DNA from 3 places in the Noviherbaspirillum sp. FW303-A3 genome. Region 3 is predicted to be linked to each of the others. Evidence: riboswitches for the same ligand, from Rfam matches in the RefSeq annotation. Region 3 holds a riboswitch; each other region holds the start of a gene.
What was found. Region 3 has a riboswitch for cobalamin ahead of cobT (nicotinate-nucleotide--dimethylbenzimidazole phosphoribosyltransferase). Riboswitches for the same ligand answer to the same signal wherever they lie in the genome.
Positions count from the first base shown of each region.

Region 1: another riboswitch for cobalamin. It lies ahead of AC3WOY_RS11250 (cobaltochelatase subunit CobN); the one in region 3 lies ahead of cobT (nicotinate-nucleotide--dimethylbenzimidazole phosphoribosyltransferase).
Region 2: another riboswitch for cobalamin. It lies ahead of bluB (5,6-dimethylbenzimidazole synthase); the one in region 3 lies ahead of cobT (nicotinate-nucleotide--dimethylbenzimidazole phosphoribosyltransferase).

Region 1 is NZ_JBYTAZ010000001.1:2,291,098-2,298,670, reverse strand. Features, by position in the region: gene AC3WOY_RS11260 (bacteriohemerythrin) at 1-439, opposite strand, end outside; gene AC3WOY_RS11255 (mandelate racemase/muconate lactonizing enzyme family protein) at 731-1,852, shown strand; cobalamin riboswitch at 1,934-2,137, shown strand; gene AC3WOY_RS11250 (cobaltochelatase subunit CobN) at 2,244-6,599, shown strand; gene AC3WOY_RS11245 (MotA/TolQ/ExbB proton channel family protein) at 6,596-7,030, shown strand; gene AC3WOY_RS11240 (hypothetical protein) at 7,027-7,407, shown strand; gene AC3WOY_RS11235 (LysR family transcriptional regulator) at 7,474-7,573, opposite strand, start outside.
Region 2 is NZ_JBYTAZ010000001.1:5,201,452-5,209,024, reverse strand. Features, by position in the region: gene AC3WOY_RS24890 (long-chain fatty acid--CoA ligase) at 1-183, shown strand, start outside; gene AC3WOY_RS24885 (hypothetical protein) at 1,083-1,403, shown strand; gene AC3WOY_RS24880 (EAL domain-containing protein) at 1,331-1,810, shown strand; gene AC3WOY_RS24875 (chemotaxis protein CheW) at 2,236-2,718, shown strand; gene AC3WOY_RS24870 (methyl-accepting chemotaxis protein) at 2,769-4,472, shown strand; cobalamin riboswitch at 4,595-4,770, shown strand; gene bluB (5,6-dimethylbenzimidazole synthase) at 4,812-5,573, shown strand; gene AC3WOY_RS24860 (class I adenylate-forming enzyme family protein) at 5,643-7,208, opposite strand; gene AC3WOY_RS24855 (AsmA family protein) at 7,389-7,573, shown strand, end outside.
Region 3 is NZ_JBYTAZ010000001.1:4,262,677-4,270,249, reverse strand. Features, by position in the region: gene AC3WOY_RS20505 (adenosylcobinamide-GDP ribazoletransferase) at 1-149, opposite strand, end outside; gene cobT (nicotinate-nucleotide--dimethylbenzimidazole phosphoribosyltransferase) at 154-1,188, opposite strand; cobalamin riboswitch at 1,543-1,764, opposite strand; gene AC3WOY_RS20495 (alpha/beta hydrolase) at 1,877-2,728, shown strand; gene AC3WOY_RS20490 (protein phosphatase CheZ) at 2,913-3,695, shown strand; gene AC3WOY_RS20485 (chemotaxis protein CheA) at 3,695-5,524, shown strand; gene AC3WOY_RS20480 (nuclear transport factor 2 family protein) at 5,576-5,962, opposite strand; gene AC3WOY_RS20475 (VOC family protein) at 5,969-6,532, opposite strand; gene AC3WOY_RS20470 (fumarylacetoacetate hydrolase family protein) at 6,553-7,551, opposite strand.

The sequences.
Region 1 (7,573 bases), 2.0 Mb from region 3:
GATGCTGCGTCGCCGGCACTTCGCGCAATGCGATCGCGACCTGTGCATCGGACGTCAGGATGTGACGGGCCAGCCACCGGTCGAGGAAGACTTCAAGTTCGCCGGCAAGACCTTCGCGTCCGCTGTAAGCCTCACGCTGCAGGTTGCGAAGACGGTACGAAATGAGCTCATGCTCGAACCGGTGATCCTCCAGTCCGGGAAACCTCGCTGCTTTCATCAAGGCTTCCTCGCGCGCGAAATGCGTCAGGGTATAGTCCATCAATTCCACCATCACCTCACGCACCAGCAAGTCTTTGCGTGCTTCCCGAATGCCGGCATGGAGCCGGTCCGCAATCTCGAACATGCGTCGGTGGTCGGCGTCGATCTGCGCGTGGCCGACGAGCAGGATGTCGGACCAGGCAATGATCGGCCGGAGGGATGAGGAGTGAAGATCTTGCACGGTAGGGGACGGATGTCATTTTTGGGGCATTAAAGCATCGGCGCACACTTCATTCATCCCATGAATATGGGGTGCCTTCGCGCCAATCGGGTACCTGCTGGAACATGTTTGAAAAAGGGTGATCCAGGTCAAGAAATACGGCGCATCAATTGGTTGATGCATGGAAACTATGCCGCTTGTTCCGTCTGATCAATGCTGTTTTTGTAATTTCCAGGTGCGCGTATACACTGAAAATCGCGCGCGACGGGTCAGCACGCGTTTCAATCATGCTGTACTGGAATAGGGGCTTCCATGAGCACAGCCGCCAGCACGAAGATCGCCACAATCGAAGCCATTCCGTTGCGTATCCCGTTTACCGCAGGAGGCCGGTCGGATACCGGCGCCTGGGGCGGCAAGGACCTGAAAACGGTCGATTCCCTGGTCGTGAAAGTCACCACGGAGCAGGGGCTGGTCGGCTGGGGAGAAAGTTTCGGCTTCACTGCAGTCCCGGCGGTGAAGGCCGCAGTTGACCGGATCATCGCGCCGCTTTGCATCGGCCGCGATTGCTCGCTGATTGAGAAGCTCATGCATGAGCTTCAGGTGACGCTGCACATCTTCGGGCGCAGCGGCGCCATCATGTTCGGTTTGTCCGCGCTGGATATTGCGCTATGGGATTTGGCAGGCAAGATCGCTGGCCAATCCGTGCATCAGCTGCTCGGCGGCAGCGACACGGACAGCCTGCCCTGCTATGCCAGCCTGATCCGCTACTCGGACCCCGAACTGGTGCGGGAAAATGTCCGTCGCGCATTGAACGATGGCTACCGGTATCTCAAGCTGCATGAAGTGGCGATTGGCTGCGTCGACGCCGCGCGCCAGGCAGCCGGGGACGATATCGAGATCACCCTCGACGTGAACTGTCCGTGGACGGTGCGGGAAGCGCTCGATATGGCCGGCAGACTGCGGCCCTATCACTTGCGCTGGCTCGAAGAGCCGGTATGGCCTCCCGAAAATGTCGCCGGCCTTGCACGCGTGCGCCGCGAAGGCGGCATTCCTGTTGCTGCCGGCGAGAATGCATCGACCCTGATGGAATTCCAGCACCTGCTGCAAGCGGAGGCCGTCGATTTCGTGCAGCCGAGTCCGGCAAAGATGGGCGGCATCACCGAATTGCGCAAGGTATTCGCATTGGCCAGCGCACACAACACGACCGTCATGGTGCACACGTTCTATGACGGTCCCGGACTGCTCGCCAGCGTGCATGCGAGCGCCGCACTGGGCGGTCCCAATGCGCTGGTCGAGTGGCGCTACTTCGACCTGGAGGCGCAGCTGTACGGCGACGCCATCATCCCCAAGCGCGGCGCCATCGAGGTGCCGCAGGGGCCCGGGCTTGGCATTGAGCCGGATCAGGATGTCATTCGCGATTACCGCATGACCTGACGCGGCAGCGGGTGAACGAGGGGGTATTGCTGATCCTGTCCACGTCTCCACACCCTGCGCGGGCATCGCGTAATGTTGCGTTATACTGCCGTCACTTTAGGTGACTTGCTCCTTGTTTGCGAGCGAGTGAAACGGGAAGCCGGTGACTCTGAGCGATCAGGCATTCCGGCGCAGCCCCCGCTGCTGTAAGCCTGACGACTCCGAAAACACCACTGTGCATTGGCATGGGAAGGTCGGGGAAGGATGAAGGCGAGCCAGAAGACCGGCCTGAAGCATAGCCGCACCAATCCCCGGGGTGATGGGAAAGGTTTCATTGATGTCTGCCGTCCGGCAGGCTCGCGTGAGCTTTTTTCTCCTGGCCTGGTGCCTTTCAGTACACCGTCAGAAGAATATGCCGGCCCGCTCAACCGACTTTCATTTCGCCCGCTATCTGGTCTGCGCCATCCTTCTTGCCGCAGGCGCGCAGAGCTGGGCCGCAACCTTGTTCGGAGTGGTAACCGAACGTGCGGCGCCAAACGCCATCGAAGCCGCACACCGTCACCTCGCAAGTCACCCCGATGATCGCATCGTGCTGCGCACGCCAGCGCAACTGATGGCCGCGAGCGACAGGCAGCTCGGCCAATGGATAGGACAGGCTGACAGCGTGCTCGCGGCCGCTGTTTTCGGCGACCCGGCGCGTCGTCTGAAGGATGCCCTGGAGCGCCATGCACGCCCGCACACTGCCGTGCTCGCCATGAATGGGGAATCCAGCTTGAACCTGATGAGCCGCAACCTCGGTGCGGATCGCTCCGGAAGCCTGGGCAACTTCCCCGCCGATACATTGTTCCAGCTGGCACAGGAAAACCCGCCCGTATCGGCCTTGCATGCAGCCGGCGCCCACCCGACAGCCCGCCGGTGGCTGGCCGCCCGCCAAGTTTGGCAGGCCTGGGGCAGCGAAAACATGGCGGCGCTGTTTGCTCATCTGCTCGACCCGCGGCAGTCGTTGCCGGTCCCGAAGCCGGAGCCGGCGTTGCGCATGCGCGTCGGCGGCAAAGAGTTCAGTGACACATCGGCGAGGAGCGCAGGGGCATCCCTTGGATTAGGCCCGATGCACAGCGTCGTGGTCTTGGACCTCGCCAACATGGATGCCGGCACGCCCGCTGCGCTCTGCCAACGCATCGAACAGCGCGGCCTGCCGTGCGTGCAGATCCTGACCCGTTGGGGAACGGCATCGCGCGATGTGCTGGAACGCTTGCCCGAGCTGATTGCACCGGCACGGCCCGCTGCGCTGATCGTATTGCAGGACTTCGTCGTAGGCGCCGCCGAAGGGCGGGAAGCGGTGATCGACGCCTTCAAGAAACTCGATGTACCCGTTTTCAAGGCCATCCGTCTGACTGAACGCAACGCAACCCAGTGGCGTCTGTCGCCGGACGGACTGCCTGCCGACTCCGTTCAGTATCGTGTTGCCCTGCCTGAATTGCAGGGTATCGGCCAGCCCGTCGTCGTCTCGGCGCTCGGCAGAAGCCGGCTGGATCGCGTGACGGGCATCGAGACACGCCCGCCCGTCGCACTGGATGCGGAAATCAACCTCCTCTCGGCGCGTGTCCATCGCTGGCTGACGCTGCGCGGCAAGGCAAATCGCGACAAGCGTATTGCCATCATCTATTACAACCATCCGCCTGGCCGCCAGAACATTGGCGCCGACAACCTCGACGTACCTGCTTCCTTGTTCGACATGCTGCATGCCCTGAAGGCAGCCGGTTACACGACAGGCGAGTTGCCTGCTTCGCCTGAAGCCCTGCTCGACCGCATCATGGCGCACGGCGTAAACCTGCCGGAGGATCGCAGCGCACTGCGCGAGCTTGGTGCCTCTGTGGCCAGCGTCCCGGCTGCCGATTACGCCCGCTGGTTCGCGACGCTGCCGCGCCGCGTACAGGGCGAAATGATGGACGGTCCCCTCGGCCGCCTGCATGCCGAGGTGCTCGAAGCGGAGGCGGCCAATGAGCGTGCCGCGGGCCGCAAACGGGCCGACGCCATACTGAAGGAATTGCGGCATCTGGTTGAAGGCGCGGACCATCCGAAACGGCAACAAGCTATCCGCGATCTGGAGGCACTGGACACCGGCTATCTCGCCTGCCTCGCCGACAATCCGCAGCGCCGCTGTGCCGCGCTTGCCGCGACCGTCCGCCGCCTGACCGGCTACGGGATTGAAGGCCTCAAGGGTTGGGGCGCGCCGCCGGGCAGGATCATGGCCGACAGCGGAAAGCTGCTGGTGCCGGGCATCGTCTTCGGCAACATTTTCATCGGCCCGCAACCGCCGCGCGGCTGGGAGGTTGACGAGGAACTGTTGCACGCCAATACCAGCGTCACGCCGCCGCACCAGTACCTGGCGTTCTATCATTGGCTGCGTGACCGGTTCAAGGCCGATGCACTCGTGCATGTCGGCCGGCATTCGACATATGAATTCCTGCCGGGGAAAGCCGTCGGACTGGCAGCGGACGACTATCCCAGCCTGATCGCAGCCGATCTGCCCGGCATCTATCCTTACATTGTCGATGGCGTCGGCGAAGGCACCCAGGCCAAGCGGCGCGGTCTCGCCGTCATCGTCGATCACCTGACGCCGCCGCTCGCCTCGACACCGCTCTATGACCAATTGCTGGCCTTGCGCCAGGTCGTCGAAAGCTTCGAAGCCGCCTCCAGCGAATCGCTCAAGGCCCAGGCCGCCCGCACCATGCGGGAACAAGTCGTGGCGCTGAACCTGAAAGCCGAACTGGAAGCCTCGATGGCCGATGTCCTGGCCGTACGCGGCATCGGTTTCGACGCGGCCGACGATGATCTGCTGGCCCACGAAATCGGCCACTACCTGACCAAGCTGCAGGAAAAATTCATGCCCTACGGCCTGCATATCTTCGGCCGCCAATGGAGCCAGCCATCGCTGGACCTGATGCTCGATTCCATGAAAAAAGGCGGCATCGACGATCCGGCGATCAGCCGCAAGCTGGCCGACTCGCCACGGCTCGAAATGCTGGGCCTGCTGGCCGGCCTGGACGGACGGTATATCGCGCCCGGCAAAGGCAATGACCCGCTGCGCTCGCCGGAGGCACTGCCGACCGGCCGCAATTTCCACGCCGTTGATGGCGACATCCTGCCGACCCGCGTCGGGTACCGGCTGGGAGAATCGCTGGCCGGCAAGGCCGTGGCCCGCGACAAATCGGCGCCGGGATCGGAAGGCGTCATCCTCTGGGCGTCCGACGCTGTTCGCGACGAAGGCGTGATGGTGGCATTCGCGCTCGCGCTGATGGGGGCCGAACCGGTGTGGAACGCGCGCGGTATCGTCACGGATGTGCGCCTCAAGCAGGGAGTCGTGCGACGCGACGTGATCGTCACCACCTCGGGACTGTTCCGCGACCTGTATCCCAACCTGATCCACCTCATCGACCGTGCGGGACGGCTGGCATTGGCCGCATCTGCCGCCAGCCTGATCGAGCAGCGCCCGGACCTGAAAGATGCGCTGGGTGCCGCGCTGGCGCCGGTGCCGACGGCCGCATGGGGGCGCGAAGCGGTGAACGACAACCGAGTTGCGCGCGAATGGCTGAACCGCCTCGCTGCACTCGAACAATCCGGGCTGCCAGTTGCCGAAGCCGGCCGCGCCGCCGCGCTGCGCATTTTCGGTGACGCTCCCGGCGCCTACGGCACCGGCGTCAACCGCCTGACCGAACGCTCGGGTGCCTGGCGCGAACGCGACGAGATCGGGCGTGCATACCGCAAGCGCATGGGCCATGCGTATGGACTTGCCGATACGGGGGAAGCCAGTCATGCCGCCTTCGACACCGCACTCGTGGGCATCGCCCGCACCTATCACGGCCGCGCCAGCAACCTGTACGGCCTGCTCGACAACAACGACGCCTTCGACTACCTCGGTGGATTGTCGCTGGCAGTCGAAGGCCGCACCGGACACCCGCCTGAAGCCTTGATCCTGCAGCACGCCGAACCCGGCCGTGCCGATGTCGAACCGCTGGCCACCGCACTGCTGGGCGAACTGCGCGGCCGCTTTCTCAACCCCGCCTGGCTCAAGCCATTGATGAACCACGGCTACGCGGGCGCTCGCACGATGGGGACGGAGTTCCTAGAAAACCTGTGGGGCTGGCAAGTCACCCGCCCGGACCTGGTCAAGAACTGGGCCTGGGATGAGGTGAAAGCCGTCTATTTCGACGATGCAAAAACACTCGGCCTGCCGCAGTTCCTCGGGCAGGGGCAGAATGCCCATGTCAAGGCACACATGCTTGCCATCTTCATGGTCGCAGCCGAAAAAGGTTTCTGGAAGGCCGACACCGCGACCATCAGGCAGATGGGGGGCGAACTGGCGCGGCTGGTTGCAAGAAATGGATTGCCCGGCAGCGGCCATACGGCGCCTGACCACCCGATGTGGCAATGGCTCGCCCCACAGCTCGACGCCGCCGATGCCGGGGCACTTGGCGTGACGCTGGACAAGGCGCGAGGCGACTTCCCTGCTGTTGCGCCGGCCGCCATGGCAGCCAAGGCGGAAAGGACCCCCAATCCCGCCGGTGGAAATGAAAGCGCCGCAGCGCCCGCCGCCACTGAAGCACCTTCGCGCTATTACGAACTCATCGACCAGGAAGCGCCGGCAAGCAATCCTGCCGTCCGCATCGTCAACCTGTTAGGCCTTCTTGTCGCCGGCTTCGCCCTGTTTGCCTTCGGCCTGTGGCGCGGCGGGCAATTCCATTCACATAAAAGGAGTCTTCAATGACCGACTTGATGTCATTTACCTGGCTGCATGAAGCCGTCACCTGGTTGCTTGCCCCAGCACTGGCCGCATTGTTGCTGGCTTGTGCGATCGCCTTGATAGAAGCCGGCATCGCCACCGGCGAACGTTTCCATGGCCTGGCCAGGCTCAGGGCCGCCGGCGATGTGCTGCACGTGCAACGCGTCGCTCGCCATCGCCTTGAACGCGCCGACCTGCTCGCCCGAATTCCTCCCATGCTCGGCCTGATGGCCACCATCATTCCGCTTGGGCCGGGACTCGCCGCACTTGGCAAAGGCGATCCGGCGCAACTTGCCAGCGCTGTCACCGTCGCCTTCGACGCAACGGTGCTCGGTCTCGTCGCGGGCATCGGCGGCCTGGTCATCGGTAAATTGCGCCGTCGCTGGTATGAGGAAACGCTGGAGGCAATGGAATGAGCGACCGCCAGCCACGCAAACGCCTGCGTCTCTATTCCCGGCTCGATGCCCGCTTCGACGACCACGACGAAGACCCGCGCGCAAGTCTCGTCAACCTGGTCGACGTGATGCTGGTGTTCGCTTGCGGGCTGCTGGCGGCATTGGCGGCCGGCACGCAAAGCGCACTCAAGGTACCGAAGCCTGTGGACAAGGGCCGCGAAATCGAGCGCCCGGCCAGCGGCATTACCCAAAACGGCAGCGGCTACGATCGGGTCGGCGAAGTATTTCGCGATCCCAAAACCGGCAAGCTGGTACTGATCGATGCGACTGCCTCAGGGAATGAGAATCGAACACTGACCGGACAGGGTTCGACAATCAATCGCAAACAAAATCAATAACTCCAGCAAACGGATCTGCGGTACGCCATGCTAACCGCCAGGCGGGACTGCAGGACGAAGCGAACGCTAGTCGGGCAGCAAAGCCGGCAGCTCCGCGCGGAGAAAATCGACGAAAAGACTTGTCCGCACCGAATTCCGCCCGTCCTGCGGATACACTGCGTAGCAG
Region 2 (7,573 bases), 940 kb from region 3:
GTCGTGCTGCGCGAGGCCTGGCGCGGCAAGGTCAGCGAGCAGGAAATCATCGACTGGGCGCACGCCAACATGGCCGCCTACAAGAGCCCGCGCATCGTGCAGTTTGTCGATGCCCTGCCCAAATCCTCGACCGGAAAGCTGCAATGGCGGGAGTTGCAGGAGCGTGAAAAGGCTGCCGGATAACATTTCTCAAAAATTCGATGCATACGGTTATTTTTTCGAGAAATGCGAAATTTTCATTGTAATATCCCCATCGCTGCACCAAAAAAATCCGTTTCAGGATGACGAGTGAGACAGGAGCCCGCGACGCATTTGCATAGCGGGCTTTCTTATTTTCAACGTCCTTATAACTAATTCATATAACTCATATAACAACAATAAAGAGGACAACTATGCTGCGGTGCGATAAAGTTACACCTGTCTCCTCCAACTCTTCTTGAATTGGATTAACCCGCAAACCGCAAGGTCTGCGGTTTTTTTTTCGTCCGTACGGGCAAAGCCCCCGATCCCGAGTTCCCCACAACAGCTGTGGTCAATTCTGTGGACAAGTGAGGAAATGCTTCCTTATGTCCATGATTTTCAAAGGAAACTTTCTGTTGATGAAAATCAAGGCAGATATGCCTCGCCAAGCGTCCTTCGACACATAGCCGGGTGACCGGGAAACTACTGGTATCCGTCTGCCGTCTATCACACGAGCAATCGCACGCACGGCCCGCTCGCCGGGCTTTCCATGAGATCCGTTACCGCAGGGCAGCACGAATGACGACATCCCAGCCCTTGCCTGCCGGGAACGGCCAGGAGGACAGGTAGCATCCGATCGACGTCACGGAGCTGGAGCGCCTGCGGGAAGCGGTCCGCGTATCGGAAGACGGCTCGCCAGTCGAACTGGACGATGCGCAGAGTGGCATATTCCTGCGCGAACTGTTCAGGCAGGCGCCGAGTCCGATCGTCGTCTTCCGGGGAAAAGACCATGTATTCGACATGGCCAACGAAGCCTATTTCTCTGCCAGCTCAATGAAGTCACCGAAGCCTACCGGACGCAGGCGGCGCTGCGCGAAAGCCAGGACAGGCTGCAGGAAGGCATGATCGCCGCGCGCATGCTGGTGTGGGACTGGGACATCGCGGCAGGAAGCCTGACATTTTCGGAAAACGCGCCGGAAATCCTCGGCACCGCCGCAACCCCTTCCACATCCGTGCTCGACGCCGCGAAGAAGGCGGGCCGCAGCAACTTCAAGATTTACTCGCCCGGCATCAACGATCGGGAAAACGATCTGCTCCGCCTCGAGATGCGATTGAAGCCGGGCTGCAGCCGATCACCATTTCCATCAACGTGTCACCGATCCAGTTCCGGCAGCCCTCTTTTGCATCGGTCACCATGCAGGCCGTCGAGGACTCCGGCATGAACCCCTCCTTCCTGCAAATCGAAGTCACGGAAAGCACCCTGATGGACAACATCCCGGAAACCGTGGCCAAACTCCGCCAGCTCCAGACCATCGGCATCCGAATCTCCCTCGACGATTTCGGAACGGGCTATTCCAGTCTCAGCTACCTCGGCAGCCTCCCCCTGGACAAACTGAAGATCGACCGTTCCTTCATCCACGCCATGGCCAGCGACAAACGCAGCCGGTCGATCACCGAAGCCATCATCGCACTCGGCAGGACGCTGAACCTCAAGGTGGTGGGCGAAGGCATCGAGTCGGAAGAGTCGATGAACTTCCTGCGCGATTTCGGATGCGACCAGGCACAGGGCTTCCTGTTCAGCCAGCCCCTCCCCGCGCAGGAATTTGCTTCCTGGTGCAGGCTTCACTGATATTGCGGCGTTAATCGTCACAGGATTTCACCGAGCCGAAAAACTTGATCCAGATCAAATAATTGCAAACTGGCACGGATTCCACCATAAACATGAGAGGCAATCCTCCACTTCGTACGATTTAATTTTCCCGTGGAAATTGAATCGGGAGCCGGAGACATGCAAGACGTCAGAATCTGCGTCAGGGTACTTCGCAATACAAGACCGGCATCCCGTATCGGGAGTCCTCATCCACATCCGTACAACGCTGCAAAAGGAAATCCAGCGGCGCCCCTCCCTCTCGGGAATCACCTTTTTCCACCGGCAATTACCTGCTGAACGCGCTCGTTGTCAATGCACGGCAACCGTGCGTGTTTTTGCGTTCCCTCTAATTTCGCCAGACCGTAAAACGTCCCATTGCTGTTTCAAATTAACAAGGAGGAGACATGAGCAGCGACACTCAAAGCAGCAACGAAAACGAAGTCCTGTCGTTCAGGCTGGGCAAGGAAGAGTACGCAATCGGCATCCTCAAGGTACAGGAAATTCGCGGCTATGAGGCCGTCACCACCATCGCCAATGCACCGGATTTCATCAAGGGGGTGATCAACCTGCGCGGCATCATCGTCCCGATCATCGACATGCGCATCCGCTTCAATGTGGGCACGATCACGTACGATCAGTTCACGGTCGTCATCATTCTCAATATCGACACACGTGTCATCGGCATTGTCGTCGACAGCGTATCGGATGTCGTCGCACTCTCGCCTGACGATGTCAAGCCGGCGCCGGAAATGGGCACCGCGCTCGACAGCAACTACCTCAAGGGGCTGGCCACGATCGGGGAACGGATGCTCATCCTCCTCGACATCGACAAAGTGGTCAATGACGAAGTGCTCGGCCTTGGCACGGCCCTTCGTCACGCAGCCTGATAACCGCGTTCCAATCACCTCGACAGGGAGATATCGTGAATCTTTCCAAGATGAAGGTCAGCCACCGCCTCGGCCTCGGTTTCGGCATCGTGCTCGTCATGCTCGCATTTATCGCCGCGCTCGGCATACTCCGGATGCGGCAGATAGATGATCGCGTCGACGAAATCGTCAACGACAACGTGTACAAGATGGGACTCCTGCAGGATATGTCGGAGGCCGTCCACGTGGTTTCGCGCATCACCCGGACCGTCGTCCTGCTTCAGGATGCGGCCACTATCGAAACGGAAATCGCCAAGATCGTCGAAATGCGCAAGAAATACGACGACGCCGCGGCGGCACTGGACAAGACGCCCGCAAGCGAAACCGGCAAGGGATTCCGGACGCGTATCAGTACAGCCATGCAGACCGCACGCCCGCTCAATCAAAAAGTCATTGAACTGGCGAAAGAGAACAAGGATGCCGAAGCAACGCAATTCCTGATGGAGACCGCTGCGCCGGCTACCCGGAAATGGCAGGAGGCGCTGGACGAAAATATCAACTTCCAGAAGCAAAACAACACGAAGGACGCCCAGGCCGCCGACGAAGCCTATGAGAGCGCGCGATTCTGGATGCTCCTGCTGTCCGCCCTCGCGCTCGTGGCCGGCATTTCTGCTGCGGTGACCATTACACGCGGGCTTGTCAGGCAATTGGGCGGCGAGCCGGCCTACGCCACCGAGATCGCCAACCGCATCGCAAGCGGCGACCTGACAGTCAATGTTTCTCTGCGCAAGGATGACAATACGAGCATGCTGTCCGCAATGAAAGCAATGCGCGACAGCCTCTCCAATATCGTCCAGGAAGTACGCAAGGGAACGGAATCCATCGCCTCGGCCTCCAGCCAGATCGCGACCGGCAACCTCGACCTCTCCTCACGCACTGAAGAACAGGCAAGCTCGCTGGAAGAAACTGCCTCGTCGATGGAAGAGCTGACCTCCACGGTGAAGCAGAACGCCGACAATGCCCAGCAGGCGAACCAGCTCGCGATGTCCGCCTCCGAGGTGGCAAGCAAGGGCGGAGCGGTCGTTTCGCAAGTCGTCGATACGATGGGTTCGATCAATGAGTCGGCAAAGAAGATCGTCGACATCATCGGCGTCATCGACGGCATCGCCTTCCAGACCAATATCCTTGCGCTGAATGCCGCAGTGGAAGCGGCCCGCGCCGGCGAACAGGGCCGCGGCTTCGCGGTAGTCGCCGCCGAAGTGCGCAACCTGGCGCAGCGTTCCGCCTCGGCCGCCAAGGAAATCAAGGCGCTGATCGACGACTCCGTCGAGAAGGTGGATACCGGATCGCGGCTGGTGGACCAGGCCGGCACGACGATGACCGAGATTGTCGACAGCGTCAAACGCGTGACGGACATCATGGGCGAGATCATGGCGGCCAGCACCGAGCAGACGGCCGGCATCGAGCAGATCAACCAGGCCATCTCGCAGATGGATGAAGTCACACAGCAGAATGCATCGCTGGTGGAAGAAGCGGCTGCAGCGTCCGAATCCCTGCGCGAACAATCCGCATCGCTTGCGGGTGTCGTCAGCGTGTTCAAGGTCGCGGGCGGCGTCCCGTCCGATCAACCGGCAGTCCGGGAGATGCGCGCTCCCGCAAAGCACCTGGGCCGCAAGACCACCTCCAGCACGGCCGTCGCCGCGCAACGCCGTACGGAACCCCGCCAGCTGGTCGCACTGAAGACCGGGACAAATGATGAATGGGATGAGTTCTGACGCCGTCAAGCGGCATTGAAAGCAGCCAGCCGGACAAGCCGGCTGGATTCCTTGGTCAAATCCACTCCGTATTGCCCTCGTGTCATATGTGTAATAGCATTCGGCCCGCCGCGGACATATGCTGCGGCAGATTTTCTTCAGGTGCCCGCAAGGGAGAATCGGGAAGGCGGTGCGATTCCGCCACGTGCCCAACGCTGTGAGGAGGACGGGCAGAGCTGAATGCCACTGGCGCGAGTCGGGAAGGCGCTCTGCACGGATGAATCCGAGTCAGAAGACCGGCCTGAAGATCGACAGCGGCTGCAAGGCCCGGCAGCCGATACTTTTCCTGAAGGGGAATCCATGGAAAACCAGACCATCCAGACCGAACACCAATTTTCCGATGCGGCCCGTGCCGCAGTTTATCAGGCCATTTTCAGCCGCCGGGACGTGCGTGGGCAATTTTTGCCCGATCCCGTTCCCGACGAGGTTTTAAGCCGGGTATTGATGGCAGCGCACCATGCTCCTTCGGTGGGCTTCATGCAGCCCTGGAATTTTCTGCTGGTCCGCTCGCAGGAGGTGAAGCAAAGGGTCCACGACGTATTCAAGAAGGCCAATGACGAAGCTTCGCAGATGTTCGACGGTAACAAGCGCGACATCTACAGCAGCCTCAAGCTCGAAGGCATCCTCGAGTCGCCGGTCAACCTTTGCATCACCTGCGATCGCGAGCGCACTGGCCCCGTTGTGGTGGGGCGCACCCATATCCGGACCATGGATCTCTATAGCAGTGTCTGTGCCGTGCAAAATCTATGGCTGGCCGCCCGCGCAGAAGGCCTGGGGGTGGGCTGGGTGAGCATCTTCAACCAGGACGACTTGCAGGATGCACTCGGCATCCCCCGTAGCATTACCCCGGTCGCCTACCTCTGTCTCGGCTATGTCAGTCATTTCTACCAAAAACCGGAACTGGAAAGCGCAGGTTGGTTGCCCAGGCTGCCCATAGACCAGCTGGTGTATTTCGATCAGTGGGCCCAGAAGCCAAAAGCCGACGAAACGCTAATCGATCACTTGCGCCAACAGCAGGCGACCATTGAAGTACGCGGCAATAATGGGCCGGGGCTGAAATAGCCTTTCCGGCATGGCAGGTTGGGCTGCAAAGCCCGACCTTCTGAACATGCGACCTAACTCGCGACGGCTTCATGCCAGGTTATTTGCTTGCGCGGCGCCCTGAATGCTTTCCGAGAGCCGCGTGCGCAACTCCGTCTTCAGCACTTTTCCGTAGTTGTTCTTCGGCAGCTGCCCCACAAGCAGGTAACGTTTCGGCCGCTTGAAGCGCGCGATCTGTTCCAGGCAGTGCCGGTCCAGTAACTCCTCTGTGACTTCCGCGCCGGCGGACGGAACAACAAAGGCCACCACCACCTCGCCCCATTCCGGATCGGGCGCACCGACAACGGCCGCCTCGGCCACGCCCGGGCAAGTCAGCAGCACCTCCTCCACTTCGCGCGGATAGATATTGGAGCCCCCGCTGATGATGAGGTCCTTGCTGCGGTCTTTCAGCGTGAGGAAACCGTCCGCATCCAGGCACCCGACATCCCCGGTAAACAGCCAGCCATCGCGAATGGCGGCGGCTGTCGCGGCGTCATTGCGCCAGTAGCCGGCCATGACGCTGTCGCCCTTGACCAGCACTTCGCCGACGTCTCCTGCGGGCAGGTCGCGCCCGTTCTCGTCAGTGACGCGGACCTGCACGGGCGCCTGCGCAATGCCGACCGAGGCAATTCGTTCGAGATAGCGAGGATGGCCGGAATCCGCGAGGTGACGGCGCGACAGTGCGGTGGCGACCATCGGCGTTTCGCCCTGCCCGTAGATCTGCACGAAGCGCGGCCCCATCACGCGCAGCGCCCGCTGGATGTCGGCCACGTACATCGGCGCGCCGCCGTACACGATGGTCTTGAACGAACGGGCTGCGCCCTCCGGCGACAGGCCGGTTTGCTCCGCATGGTCCACCAGGCGCTTGACGATGGTCGGCGCGGCGAAGGTGGAAAGCGGTCCGGCCGCCCTGCCCAGATCAAACAGCTCTGCGGGGTCCACGCCGCCCGACGCCGGCACCACATGCCGCGCGCCGGCCATGAGATGCGGAATTGCATACAGGCCCGCGCCATGCGACATCGGGGCGGCATAGACGATCGCGTCCTCCGGCGATACCGCATCGACATCCACGAAATACGTGAGCCCCATGGTCATCAGGTTGCGGTGGGTGATCATCACGCCTTTGGGCCGGCCGGTGGTGCCGCTGGTGTAGAACAGCCAGGCGGTGTCGTCCTGTGCGCGTTCGGCAACCGGGATGGCCATCGGGTCCGATGCCGCGGCAAGCAGCATATCCGCCTCAGGCGATTCGATGTCCACCTGGCGCTCCAGTCCGGCCAGCGCATCCGGTGCGACATCTTTGGTTACGAAACCCCAGCGCGCTCCTGCATTGGCGATGATCCATTCCACTTCCCTGGCATGGAGCTTGGCGTTGACCGGCACGACCACGAGGCCGGCCCACCAGGCGCCCCAGATCACTTCGAGATAGCGCGGATGGTTGCGCATGAATAACAGCACGCGGTCGCCCGGCACGAGTCCGGCATCGCGGAACCGCTGCGCGAGGCCGGCACTGCGCGACGCCCATTCGCCGTAGGTCGCATGCACCGCCTCTCCATGCAATATCGCGGGCCGACCTGCCGATTGGCGGGCGTGGCGGGTGAGAAGATGGGCAAGGCTCATGGTCTGTCTCCAATATTTTTTATCAGCCAGAAGGTAACCGCAGCCGGCCGCTCTGACCATATCGTAGTAATACTGCCTGCGGATACCCGCGTCCAGCCTTGATTGCACGCAACTATCGACTCGCATCATTGTCCTGCATTAATTGATCGAACTGTAATATCCAGCCGCAATCAAACGGTCATGAGACGTGGACTGAAAATTGCTGGAATCACGCTTGCGTCGATCGTCGCCCTGCTGGCATTGCTGCTGGCGATCGCATCGTCCCTCGACTGGAACCGTTTCAAGCCCTGGATCAACGACAAGGTCAGCGAGGCCACCGGTCGCGCGTTCGCCATCAACGGCGACCTGTCGTTCAGCTGGGAGCG
Region 3 (7,573 bases):
GCCGGAAAATAGCGGCTCGCCTGATGCAGCCAGTCCGCCTCGAACCCGACCCAGCGCGGGATCGGCAGGCGCGTGAAAAACTGCAGCGCAATAAAGAACAGGCGCACCTGGTGAACGGCGCGCCCGACGGCTGGCGTGGACGATTGCATCGCCTTACTTGTCCGCCGAACTGACCTGCGCGGACTCGAAGGTCGCCATTTCGCGCAGGAAGTTGACCGCGGCATGGAGCAGCGGTATCGCCAGCGCGCATCCGCTGCCTTCGCCGAGGCGCAGCCCGAGCTGGAGCAGCGGACGGACGCCGAAATGCTCCAGCATGTGCCGGTGGCCGCGTTCGTCGGAACAATGCGAAAACACGCAATAGTCGAGGATCGCGGGTTGCAGGCGCGCGGCAACCAGCAAGGCGCTGGTCACGATGAAGCCGTCGATCATCAGTACCATGCGGCGTTCCGCTGCGCCCAGCATGGCGCCCGCCATCATCGCGATTTCAAAGCCGCCGAACGTGGCAAGGATATCCATCGGCTCGTTGACGACGGCATACCGCGCCACTGCCTGCTCGATGACACGCCGCTTGTGTTCGACGCCGTCCTGCGAAAGCCCGGCGCCGGCGCCGACGCATCCGGCGACGGGCACGCCGGTCAGCTTGTGCATCAAGGCGGCTGCCGCGCTTGTATTCCCGATGCCCATTTCGCCGAAGCCCACGACATTGCCCTGCAGTGTCGCCGCCAAGGCATGGCCATGGCGCAGCGCCATCGCACACTGGTCCGCGGTCATGGCCGGTTCGACGCGGAAATTGCGCGTCCCGTTGGCCACCTTCCTGTCGATCAATCCGTCACGAAAACCGAAGTCGTGGTTGACCCCGGCGTCGATCACATGCAGCGCACAGCCGTTCTGGCGTGCGAAGACGTTGATCGCCGCCCCCTCCGCAAGGAAATTTTCCACCATCTGCCAGGTGACGCTTTGCGGATACGGGGATACGTTTTCCGCCACGATGCCGTGGTCGCCGGCGAATACCAGGATGGCGGGGCTTTCGATGCGCGGCTCGGCGGTGCGCTGGATGAGCCCGACTTGTTTCGCGAGCTGTTCGAGCATGCCGAGGCTGCCCAGCGGCTTGGTCTTGTTATTGATGGCGGCGTCGAGCGCCGAGGACAGCGCCGGATCGGCCGTAGTCTCGATATGAGGAATATGCATGGTCGTGCCACGGCGTGCGTGGCCAGGAAAAGTGATTGGGGCCGCGGCAAACCCCGTCCGCGGTGACGCCGCTCCCGGCTGGCGAAGCAGCAGGGAACCATTCCGGCCGGTATCCGGGCTGGCAAGTCGGACCGGTCGGCCTTCCCATGCATAGAGGGTGCTATGAACTAGGAAAGGGGGCGCGTTCGGTCGAGAAGGGATGCAGTGCTAGGCGCGACGCTTGCTCAGACTTGGCGTCTGAGCAAGCGTCGCAACACCGCAATGCGTCCCTTCTCGACCGAACCCGAAGGGCAGTCCCGAGAACCGGCCGAATGCGGTGTTGCGGCTCCTTGCCGTAGCACCGCTACGACGCGTCGCCGCGCCTAGCATTCGGCCGGCTCTCGGGGCTGCGCGCCCCCTTTCCTAGTTCATAGCACCCTCTAATACACAGTGGCGTGGAGTGACCGGCCGCCGCACAGGGGCGACGCTTGCTTACCGTTGCGGGGGCAGCACACGTTAGCCTGCAGAAGGCCCCGTGTTTCCCGTTTAACTGCGCGCATGGAAATGCGCGCGGGCACCAGAACGCGGAAAGTGTATGCTCGCGGCATGACCGAGTCAATTCGGCAAAAGTCCTACGGCAAATGTTTCCTGAGCGGCCAGCTGCAAGTAAACTGTGCAACCTCCTTTCCAGCAGAACAAGTCACCAACCATGAAAAACAAGGCCGAATACTATAGCCAGCAATACAACGCACGCGCCATGATCCCGGATCATCCGTATATCTTCACCCGCTGGCTGAAGGATTCCGCCCAGGCTCGGCGCACGCATGCCGCGCTGTTCGACCTGGCTTACGGCGAAGCGGGCGGCGAAAGGCTGGACTTCTTCCCGACCTACCGCAGCGATGCACCGCTGCTGGTCTTCATCCATGGCGGATGGTGGCGCTCGCTGGACAAGTCCGACTTCTCGTTCATCGCCCCTGCCTATACCCGCGCCGGGATCAACGTCGCGATGACGAATTACACCCTGGCGCCCGAAGCATCGATTGCGGAGATCGTCCTGCAGCAACTGCGCGCGCTCGCCTGGCTGTATCGCAACGCGGAAAAATACGATTTCGATCCGAAGCGCATCGTGGTTGCCGGTCATTCTGCCGGCGCCCACCTGGCAGCCATGATGATGTCCGCGATATGGCCGGTCTTCGGCGCCGACCTCCCGTCGGACCTGGTGAAAGGCGGCGTCCTCCTTTCCGGCGTCTACGACCTGGAACCGGTGCGCCATGCTGACTTCGTCAACGTCGACCTGAAGCTCGGCGAGGAGGATATTGCCCCGTTGTCGCCGTATCGCATGCCGCAGTCGCACCCGGCGCCGTTCATCACCGCATTCGGCGGACAGGAATCGGAAGAATTCCGCCGCCAGACGGGGCTGATTGCGGACGCATGGAAGCCGAAGCATGTTATCGATGTTGCACTACCGGACGCGAACCACCTGACGATTTGCGACGCCTTCGGCACGCCCGGGCATGCGCTGCACCAGGAAACGGTTAAATTGGTTGACGCCACCGCCTAAGTGCAACACTTCGGAAAACCGCACTTTGACCGTATCGCGCATGGCATTATGATGTCCAAGTTGCGCGCAAGAAAACCGTGACTGATAATCGAGGCCATGACAGGACACCCCTGCCCGGGCTTGCCTGTCCGATTTTGCGCATTTGTAAGACAAAAGCCGACACCACTCACAGGAAAGCATCACCATGACCGACGCAGCAGACGACGATCTCGAAGCACTGTTTGAAGAAGTAGCAGCTCACCGCGCCGAAACAGTCGCCGCTCCTGCCGCCCAACCGGCCGCAAGCCAGGCCGAGGCTGAATCCGTTGCTGTCGCGGAATCCGGCGAAGGTGAAGCGGCCGGCGACGCCGAATTCGTGGACCAGTCCGGCAAGCCGATGTACGAACGCCTCGGCGGCATCGTCCGTATGCTGCACGACTCCCTGCGCGAACTCGGCTATGACCGCTCGCTGTCCGACGTCGCCAGCCAGATCAGCGATGCGCAGGGCCGCCTGAACCATGTCGCCAGCCTGACGGAACAGGCGGCCAACAAGGTGCTCAACGCGGTCGATACCTGCATGCCCGAACAGGAAACCCTGGGCAAGAAGGCGCACGAAATGGAAAACCGCTGGGCGCAACTGTTCGACGGCAAGCTCAGCATCGACGAGTTCAAGACGCTGGCAGGCGACTCGAAGCAGTTTGCCGCCGTCGTCATGGAAGCGACCGAGGCGGAGAAAGCCCGCCTGCTGGACATCATGATGGCCCAGGATTTCCAGGACATCACCGGCCAGCTGATCAAGAAAATCGTCAATATCACCAACCGCGTGGAGAACGAACTCGCGCAGCTCCTGCGCGATAACGCTCCGCCGGAAATCAAGGCGGCGATCGCCGAAAACAAGCCCGTTGAACTGATGCAGGGTCCGTCCGCGCCGGGAGCCGCCATGGCACAGGACGACGTGGACAGCCTGCTTGCCGACCTGGGGTTCTGATGGACGACATGCTCAAGGAATTCGTCGTTGAGGCGCTCGACCTGGCGACGAACGTGGAAGAGCACCTGCTCTCTCTGGAGCGTTACCCGAACGACAGCGACACGCTCAACGCGCTGTTCCGGTCCTTCCACACCATCAAGGGTGGCGCAGGCTTCATGAACCTGCCGGCGATCGTGTCGGCCTGCCACCTGACCGAAAACCTGTTCGACGCACTGCGCACCGGCAAGGTGCCTGTCACGCCGGCTGCGATCGAAGCCGGCCTGCAGGCAAGCGGTTTTGTCGGCGACCAGTTGAAGCAGCTGGCCAACGGCGCAGCCCCCGACAGCCTGCAGGCAATGCCCGCCTCGCTGGAGGCGCTGGTGGCCCAGGCGATCGAAGGCAATGCTGCAGCGCCTGTCGCGCCGGCGGCGCCCGCCAAAGCCGAGGCCGCACCTGCTCCCGCTGCCGCCGAAAGCACCGTCGGGGCCGACGGCCTGGACTGGGAAGCGCTCTACCGCGCCGTGGTACCGGCGGGCACGCTTCCCGACAGGCCCGCCGAGGCGGCACCTGCGGCTCAGGCAGCGCCTGCCGCACCGGCCAGCGTCACGCCGATCGCCAAGCCGGCCGCTGATGAAGGCGCGCGCGCGGTTCCGACGCAGGTCAAGGAAGACACCATCCGTATCGATGCGGTCAAGCTGGACGCACTGCTCGAAGTCGCCGGCGAATCCGTACAGGCCGCCAACCAGGCCGCGGTACTTCTCGAAAAGCTCGCGCAATTCAAGTTCGAAGGACAGGCTGCCGCACTGATGTCGACGCTGCAGGAAACGCTGAGCCGCGCATCGCGCTACTCCACCGAACTCCAGCGCGCGACCCTGTCCACCCGCATGCAGCCTGTCGGCCGCCTGTTCCAGAAATTTCCCCGCCTGGTACGCGAACTGGCAAGAGACCTCGGCAAGGACGTCGACCTGATCATCGAAGGTGCGGAAACCGAAGTGGACCGCGTGGTCGTCGACAGCCTGTACGATCCGCTGGTGCACATGCTGCGCAACTCGCTCGACCACGGCATCGAAACGCCGGAAGAGCGCGCGAGCACCGACAAGCCCGCCAAGTCGAACATCCTGCTCAAGGCATGGCAGGAAGGCAGCAGCGTCATGATCCTGGTATCCGACGATGGCAAGGGCATGGATCCGAACAAGCTGCGCAGCAAGGCGATTGCCAAGGGCCTGATCAGCGAAAACGCTGCACAGAGCAAGGAAGAGGCGCTGCAGCTGATCTTCCTGCCCGGTTTTTCGACCAAGGAAGTGGCTTCCAGCGTATCGGGCCGCGGCGTCGGCATGGACGTGGTAAAGACCGCGGTCGAAAAGCACCGCGGCGCGATCCGCATCGAATCCGACATGGGCAAAGGCACGGTGTTCACCATCCGCCTGCCGATCGAACTGTCGATCGTGCCGACGATGCTGGTGCGCACCGCCGGCGCAGCGTTGGCCCTGCCGATGGCCGTTGTGGAGCGCGTGGTGGAATTGCCGGAAGAGTTCGAGTCGGTCGGAGGCTCCCCCGTCCTGCGCGACCAGGGCAGGCCGCTTGCCGTGCGCTCCCTGGGCGGCATCCTCGGGTATGAACCCACGAAGGAAAAGGTCGGTATCGTGGTCGCTGCCCCGCAGCCGTACATCGTCGCGGTGGAGGCCGTCGACGGCACGGCCGACCTGGTGATCAAGCCGCTGACCGCCCTGTCCGTTCCCGGCGTCAACGGCACCGCCCGCTCCGCCGAAGGCGAACTGGTGCTGGTGATCAGTCTCGCCTTCCTGCTCGACGGCTGCAAGACGACGACTACGTCGCTCCTCGCCGCCTGACAAAAAATCCCGGATGCCTTCGCATCCGGGATGCTTACCTTCCCCCTCCCCTTACCCCGGCAAGCGCCGCGCCGCGTCGAAGTCCTCGCGCAAGGGCGCCGTGTCGTAGATGATCGTCAGGCTGGTAAAGCGCGACCGGTCGGCATTGAGCGCGAACACGTCAACGCAGTCGAACTCGACCACACGCCCGCTCTTGAGCGTCCACCGGTAATGGAACTGCAGCGCAACCGGCCCCGACGCCGATTCGAACAGGTTGACGAAGGTGGTTTCCGAGCGGTTGGTATCGCCGAACAATCCGGCATAGAACGGCGCGACCGGCATCCTGCCGTAGAGCGGCGAAAGGACGTACGCATCCGGCTCGAACAATGCAAGCACGCGGTCGATGCTGCCTTCGTTCAAGGCGGCGAGGTATTGCTCGCAAAGTTCTTTCGGCGTCATGGTCATCTATTTCCTTGCAAGCCGCTCAGCCTTTTCCTTCGTCCACGCATCCAGTTTTTCATGGATGCCCTTTTGCTCCTCGACCATCTGCGTGGCGGGCGCGAGCTGCGCGCACAGTTCGAGGCGAATGCCGTTGGGATCGAAGAAATAGATCGAATTGAAGATGCGATGGTCGGTGACGCCGAGCACTTCGATACCGTTCGCCTCGAGACGCGTCTTCATCGCCTCCAGCTGCTCCACGGTATCCACGCGCAAGGCAATGTGGTTGACCCACGCGGGCGTATTCGCGGAAGGCGCCGGCGCGGTATCGTCGCCGAGGTCGAAAAACGCCATGCAGGAACCGTCGGTCATGCGGAAGAAGATGTGCACGTACGGACAGTATTCACCGGTCGAAGGCACGATGTCCTTGCGAATGTAGTGGAACAGCGGCAGCCCGAGAATATCCTCGTAGAAATGCCGGGTCTCCTCCGCATCGCGGCAACGGTAGGCGAAGTGATGCAGCCCGTGGATCGGCACGGCGGCGGGAATGGCGGCGGCCTGGCCGACCTGAGTGGCAGCGAGTATGCTCATGGCAGCTCCTTGACTGAGTTTCAACGCGCTTTTGGCGGCGTGTACTGCGCGACCTGCTGGTTGATCGCGCCAAAAATCGATTTACCGTTGGTGTCCAGCATCTCGATCTTGATGGTGTCGCCGAATTTCATGAACGGCGTTTTCGCTTCGCCGTCCGCAATCATTTCCAGCGCCCGTTTTTCGGCAACGCAGGTATAGCCCTTGGACGCGTCCTTGTTCGACACCGTGCCGGAGCCGATGATCGATCCCGCACGCGCGCCGCGCGTCTTCGTCAGGTGGGCAATCAGTTGCGGGAAGCTGAACACCATGTCGACGCCCGCATTCGGCTGCCCGACCAGGGCGCCGTTCCAAGTGGCTCGCAGCGGCAGATGGACCTTGCCGTCCTGCCAGGCGTCGCCGAGTTCGTCCGGCGTGACCGCGACTGGAGAAAAGCTGGAAGCCGGTTTCGACTGAAAGAAACCAAAGCCCTTTGCCAGCTCAGCAGGAATCAGGTTGCGCAATGAGACGTCGTTGACCAGCATCAGCAGTTTGATGTGGGATGCAGCGCTCGCTGCTGCCGTTCCCATCGGCACGTCGTCGGTAATCACGGCGACTTCGCCCTCGAAATCGATGCCCCAGTCTTCCGATTCCAGCAGGATGTCGTCGGTCGGTCCGATGAACTCGTCCGAACCGCCCTGATACATCAGCGGGTCGTGCCAGAAGGATTCCGGCATCTCGGCCTTGCGTGCCTTGCGCACCAGTTCGACATGGTTCACATAGGCAGAACCGTCTGCCCACTGGTAGGCGCGCGGCAGCGGCGCCATGCAACGTTTCGGATCGAAATCGAAGGGGCGGTGCGCCTTGCCTGCATTCAGTTGTGCGTACAACTCTTCAAGCTGCGGGGCGATGAAACTCCAGTCGTCCAGCGCGCGCTGCAGCGTGAGCGCGATTCCATCGGCGATATGGGCGGTCTTCAGGTCGCGTGAGACGACGGCAAGCTGGCCGTCGCAGGTTCCATCCTTGAGGGTGGCAAGTTTCATCCGGTGTCCTTGTCGTCGAGAG